Methylomagnum ishizawai: one gene and its partner. The protein of the gene in region 1 interacts with the protein of each later gene in a pairwise test. Links are inferred from orthologs where the notes say so. Each region holds a gene or a part of one and is shown on either strand. Other genes may lie near its edges.

Region 1 (3,202 bases):
ACCTGCCCCAAATCCTTGAACCCGGCCAAGGCCATCGCCGAGATCAAGAAACTGCTGGTCGAACGCCAGCGCTAGCCCATGCTCTCGGCGAGGCAGCGCTGGCTGTGTCGGCGCGGGATGCGCGAACTCGATCTCCTGATCGGGCGCTATCTGGCCCAAAGCTACGCGGCCGCCCCGCCCGCCGAGCAGCGGGCGTTCCAGCGCTTGCTGGAACTCCAGGACGACGAGCTTTGGCATTATCTCGGCGGCGGTCCCTTGCCCGAGGAGGCCGAGCTTGCCGTCCTCATCCGCAAACTCCAGAACCTCCCTTCCTCTCCGGCTTGAACCGTCCCGGCGGTTGCTGGGCCTCCTCGCGGCCCTGCATCTCCTGGCCGGGGGGTGCGCCGTGGCGAACGGCCTGCCGTGGTGGGCCAAACCGCCGCTGCTATCCGCCGTCGCTTTGAGTTATCGCGCCGTGCGCCGGGATTACGGAGTGATGCCGCGGGTGCGGGAAATCGTATTGGACGGGGAGGGGACGGTCGTGGTTTCGGGCCGCGCCGGGCCGGTCGGGGGGACGCTGGCCGGGGGTTGCGTGGTCACGGCCTGGATTGTGATCCTGCGCCTGCGGACCCTGGACGGGCGCTTGCTGGCGATTCCCATAGTCCGCGACGCCGTGGACGCGGAAGCGTTCCGGCGTTTGCGGGTGGGTTTGCGTTGCGGGAACTGGCGTCGGCCCGACGGGGCGGGCGGCTGAAAATATACTGTTTCCGCGTCCCCGGCCAAGTTGGACCAAAATCCGCCCAAGATCAGGCAATTCCGCCCTTGGGTCCGTGCTGGCCGGATCATGGGGCTTGATTTCCGGGCGCTCCGGCTTTTCCCGTACTATCGGCCCGGTTTCCGTCCGGGGCCCCGTTCCCGGAATCCCATCGTTCCGCCGGGCTAGCCTAGCCTGGCGGGTTGTCGTTACACTCCGGCGAAGCTCAATCCCGGCAAGAGAGGTCAATCAGCCATGTCACAAATAGCGAAAATCGAACTGGAAGGCCAAATCGTCGAAGCGCCCATCATCGTCGGCACCGAGCAGGAAAAGGGCATCGATATCAGCAAGCTGTTTTCCTCCACCGGCTACGTCACCCTGGACCCCAGCTATGGCAACACCGGCTCCTGCAAATCCGCCATCACCTATATCGATGGCGACCAGGGTATCCTGCGCTACCGGGGTTACGACATCGCCGAACTGTGCGAGAAGTCCACCTTCATGGAGGTGAGCTATCTCCTGATCTACGGCGAACTGCCCACCCCCGAGCAATTCACCCGGTTCAAGGACAAGGTGCAACACCATTCCCTGATCCACGAGGACATGAAGAGCTTCTTCACCGCCTATCCCGGCCATGCCCACCCGATGGCGATCCTCTCGGCCATGGTCTGCTCGTTGTCGGTCTATCACCCGGAATTGCTCAAGTCCGATCCCACCCCCAAGGAAATGAGCCAGACCATCACCCGCCTGTTGTCCAAGGTGCGGGTGCTGGCGGCTTTCGCCTATAAGCGCTCGGTGGGCGAGGCCTTCGTCTATACCAAGCCCAAGCTGGATTATGTCGCCAACTTCCTGCATATGATGTTCACCAACCCGGTGGAAGACTACGAAGTGGACGAGGTGATCCGCAAGGCTTTGGACGTGTTGTTCATCATCCACGCCGACCACGAGCAGAATTGCTCGACCTCGACCGTGCGCATGGTGGGTTCGTCCAAGGCCAATCTGTTCGCGGCGATTTCGGCGGGCATCTGCGCCCTGTGGGGGCCGCTGCATGGCGGGGCCAACCAGATGGTGATCGAGATGCTGGAGGACATCGCCAAGGACGGTTGCAATTACAAGAAATACATCGACAAGGCCAAGGACAAGAACGATCCCTTCCGCCTGATGGGCTTCGGCCATCGGGTCTACAAGAACTACGACCCCAGGGCGCAGATCATCAAGAAACACTGCGACGAACTCTTGGACCAACTCGGCATCAACGATCCCATCCTGGAAATCGCCAAGGGCTTGGAAGAAGCCGCCCTCACCGATCCCTATTTCATCGAGCGCAAGCTGTATCCGAACGTGGATTTCTATTCCGGCATCGTCTACCGCGCCATGGGCATCCCCACCAATATGTTCACGGTGATGTTCGCGCTCGGCCGCCTGCCGGGCTGGATCGCCCATTGGAAGGAGATGATCGAGGAACCCGGCACCAGGATCGCCCGGCCCCGGCAAATCTACGTGGGTTCGCCGCAACGCGCCTACGTGCCGATCAACCGCCGCCGCCCGCCCGCCAGCCCCGAATAGGGCCGGGCGCTGGGTTTTCCCCCTGGAAACACGGCCCGCGGGCCGTGTTTTCGTTTGTGCCGCTTGCGCGATTTCGCCATCACCGACCATGTCGCCTGTTACACTAGCGGCTTGTGTATAGGTCCATGTTTCTTGTACGGTTCCCGCGTAACGGCAATTCCTTCTGCGATATAGTGGACGTCCGCCCCGGAGCGGCGCGGGAATGGGCCGGTCACGGAACCCATCCACTCCCTCAACGACGACGACCCCAGGCATGTTGTTCGGATTCGATTTTTTCTTGAAGCAGAAGCCGGATACCGGGAAGCTCGTCGCCCCCTTGGCGGCGCCCCCGCCGTTCCGCTTCAAGCTCGACCGTTTCAACAAGGGCATCGATAACGTCCATATCGATGTGATGCTGAGTCCGAAATTCGCCGACGCCGCCGTCCGCCTGGTCCGCCAGTCCATAGAACACGACGCCAACGAAAACCTGGGCTGGAAATCCAAATGGATCGCCCCGCCCACCCCCAAAACCGTCGATGCCTTCTTGAGGCACTATGCCGAGTTGATGGATGCGGCCCTGGGCGTGGCCCGCAAGGCCAGCCAGCGCGAGCCGATACAACTCGCCCAGTTCGCCCTGTTCAAATTCCTGTTGGTGCTGGTCGGGGCGGAATTGCGGAATTTCCGCGACGGGCTCCACCAGGAGCGCGGCTACCAGGAATGCGGCGGCGGCAAGGCCATGCGCATCTACGACCAATTGGCGGCCCTGTCCCGCGAGATGCCGCAAATCCACCACCGGGTGGCGCAGAACCTGTTCGGGCAGGTGTTGAAGGTCGAAGCGGGGGTGCTGGCCAAGCGCCGCAAATCCTTGCTCGGGCGTTCCTGGCCGGTGCCGCGTGAAATTTTGTTCAATCCCATCCTGCTGTT
Region 2 (3,141 bases), 1.1 Mb from region 1 along the record:
GGTATCGAACACCTTCGAGGTGGGTTTGCGGGGCAAGCTGGGCGAGGACATCCGCTGGACCACGGCGCTGTACCGCACCGAATTGAGCAACGACATCATGTTCATCAATGTCGGCGGCAGCGGCTTGACGCGGGGCTATTTCCAGAACGTCGGCAACACCCTGCGGCAGGGCGCGGAAGTGGGCTTGCAGGGCGGCCATGGCGGCTTCAACTGGTACATCAATTACAGCTTCATCGACGCCACCTACCAGACCCACGCCACCTTGCAAAACGCCTTGGGACCGGAGACCGTCAGCCCCGGCGACCGGATTCCCGGCATCCCGCAGCAATTGGTCAAGCTGGGCGCGGAGTATGAAATCCTGGACGGCTGGTTCTTCGGCGGCGACCTGCAATACGCCTCCAGCCAATACCTGCGCGGCGACGACCAAAACGTGCTGCCACAGGTGCCCGAATACACGGTGGTCAACCTGCATACCCGCTACAAGGTCGAGGAGCATGTGGAGCTATTCGCCATGGCCAACAACGTGTTCAACACCGACTACTCCAATTTCGGCGTGGTGAACCGCAATTTCTTCACCGGGGCACCGGATGGCGGCACGCCGGAACGCTTCCTCGGACCGGGCGCGCCCATCGGCGCTTGGGCGGGGGTGCGGGTGCATTTCGATTAGCCCCGCCCCGCCCGCGAAGTTTCCGCCGCACCGAGAATGGCGGATCGAAAAAACCGTCTAAGCCAGCACCGGACCCCGAATCCAATCCCGGCCCCGGCCCCCTCAACGGGCCGGGGTCGGTTCGGGACCGCCCGGCGCCACATCCCACGGACGGGATGACCCCACACAAATCCACGGCGAGGAATGGACCCATGCCGATACCCGCTCCCGAATCCAGCCGATCCAATCCCGCACCGACCCGCGTCCGTGCGATCCTCAACCCGGCCGCCGGCTCCCGCCAGGATGTGCGGGACGCCCTGGAACAAGCGTTCGCGGCGCGGCCCGACCTCCATTGGGAAATCCTGGAAACCCAGGCCGGGGACGACGCCCGCCGGTTCGCGGCGGAAGCGGTGGCGCTGGGCCACGACCTGGTCATCGCCTGCGGCGGCGACGGCACCGTGATGGAAGTCGCCGCGGGCCTGAAAGACAGCCCGGTGGCCCTGGCGATCATTCCCTGCGGGACGGCCAACGTCCTGGCCAAGGAACTGGACCTTCCCGATAGCGTGGAAGCGGCGCTGGCCCTGGCCCTGGACCCGGCGGCGGCGATCCGGGCGGTCGATATGGGTTGCGTCGATGGCCGCTTGTTCTTGCTGCGGGCGGGTATCGGCTACGAAGCCCTGTACAACCTCGAAACCTCCCGCGAGGAGAAGGCGCGTTTGGGGCGCTGGGCCTATCTGCTGGCGGCGCGGCGCGCCCTGGCCCGGTTGCGCGAAGTCCGCTACGCCATCACCATCGACGGGGAAACCCATACCACCCGCGGCATCACCTGCATGATCTGCAATTCCGCCGGGGTGGGCATCGCTTCGCTGCGGATGGCCGGTTGCGCCAGCGTCGGCGACGGCCTGCTGGACGTGATCGTGCTGCGCGGCTTCGGACTGGCCCAGATCGCACGCTTCCTCGCCAGCTTGGTCCATAGCCTGCTGCCCTTCCTGCGCGACAATCCGCCACCGCTGGAAGACTATTGGCAAGCCCAAACCATCACCGTGGAATGCAGCCGCCGCCAATGGATGACCCTCGACGGCGAGCCGTTCAAGCAGTCCAAGCAGTTCACGGCCAGCGCCGTGCCCCAGGCCGTGCGGGTGCGGGTGCCGGCGGCGGCGGTGGAACCGGTCCCATGAGGCGCGAAGGCTCGATCCAGACCGAGTTGAGGCGGCTCGGCACCATGCTCCACAGCCATGGGCCTTATCTGACGCTCCTGGCCGGACTCGACAAAGCCTGGCGCTGGCTGACGGGAGCGCCGATCTGGTGTTTCAGCGGGGTCGCTCCGGGCATCCTGTTGGGCGGACAGCCCGCCCGCCGTATCGTCAGCCAGATGTACCGGCGCGGCGTGACTGGCGTGGTGAACCTCCGCGCCGAGTACGACTCCGTCCAGGAAGTGGGTGGCACCGGGCTGGATTATCTGTTCTTGCCGGTGGCGGACAACCATGCGCCCAGCCTCGACCAATTGCGGCAAGGCGTGGCCTTCATCCGCCGGGCGGTCGCGCAGGGGGGAAAGGTTTATATCCACTGTTGGGAGGGATTGGGCCGCGGCCCCACCTTGGCGGCGGCCTGGCTGGTCAGCGCGGGGGATGCGCCGACGGTGGCCTGGGAGCGGGTGCGGAAAGTCCGGCCCTTCATCCGGCCCACGGCGGGACAGGTGCGGAGGATCGAGGAATTCGCGGCCGGGCTGCGGCGCTAGGGCATTACGTTATTTGGGTGGATACGTACTCCATGCCCACCGGGATAGCGCGGAAGCGTGGGCTGAGCGCACCCAAACCGAAAGCGCCCAGGGTCCGGGGCGGCTCGATCCAAGCCACCCCGGACTTGCGGGGATATAGCGCCTATAAGTCGCCCAAGTCCTTATCCGTCACCGCCCCTTCCGAGGCCGAGGACACCAGCTTGGCGTATTTCGCCAGCACGCCCTTGGTATAGCGCGGCGCGGGCCGTTGCCAGCGGCTCAAGCGCTCGGCGATTTCGGCATCGGACAGGTGCAGGGTCAACTCGGCCTGCTCGGCGTCGATGGTGATGCCATCGCCATCCCGAACAATCGCCAAGGGACCGCCGACATAGGCTTCCGGGGTGATATGCCCGACCACGAAGCCATGGGTGCCGCCGGAAAAGCGCCCGTCGGTGATGAGCGCCACCTCCTTGGCCAAGCCCTTGCCCATCACGGCGGAAGTCGGCGACAGCATCTCGCGCATTCCGGGACCGCCCTTCGGCCCTTCGTAGCGGATCACGATCACATCGCCCTTTTGCACGGTGCCGTCGAGGATGGCTTTCAACGCCAGTTCCTCGCACTCGAACACCCGCGCCTTGCCGGTGAAGCTCAAGCCTTCCTTGCCGGTGATCTTCGCCACCGCGCCTTCCGCCGCCAGGTTGCCCCGCAGGATGACGAGGTGGCTGTCCTTTTTGATCGGGTTGGACAAGGGGCGGATCATGTCCTGGCCCGCCGGGTA

Evidence for each region.
Region 2: the proteins of K5658_RS12160 (region 1) and K5658_RS17320 interact in binary tests that used the Escherichia coli proteins (3 or more experiments, as listed by UniProt). The link is inferred for Methylomagnum ishizawai from one-to-one orthologs.

The regions. Positions count from the first base shown.
Region 1 is NZ_AP019783.1:2,697,010-2,700,211, reverse strand. What follows is about bases 262-3,143. They hold K5658_RS12160 (citrate synthase), read left to right. Parts: upstream 262-988; coding sequence 989-2,299; downstream 2,300-3,143. Other genes in these bases: K5658_RS12155 (nucleotidyl cyclase domain-containing protein), read left to right, coding at 2,553-3,143; K5658_RS12165 (protein YgfX), read left to right, coding at 338-733; K5658_RS12170 (FAD assembly factor SdhE), read left to right, coding at 262-324. In the rest of the region: K5658_RS12175 (succinate dehydrogenase iron-sulfur subunit), read left to right, coding at 1-75; more of K5658_RS12170, read left to right, coding at 79-261; more of K5658_RS12155, read left to right, coding at 3,144-3,202.
Region 2 is NZ_AP019783.1:3,821,605-3,824,745, forward strand. What follows is about bases 21-2,841. They hold K5658_RS17320 (diacylglycerol/lipid kinase family protein), read left to right. Parts: upstream 21-858; coding sequence 859-1,824; downstream 1,825-2,841. Other genes in these bases: K5658_RS17315 (TonB-dependent receptor), read left to right, coding at 21-667; K5658_RS17325 (protein-tyrosine phosphatase family protein), read left to right, coding at 1,821-2,384; ilvD (dihydroxy-acid dehydratase), read right to left, coding at 2,527-2,841. In the rest of the region: more of K5658_RS17315, read left to right, coding at 1-20; more of ilvD, read right to left, coding at 2,842-3,141. UniProt on the Escherichia coli protein: In vitro phosphorylates phosphatidylglycerol but not diacylglycerol; the in vivo substrate is unknown.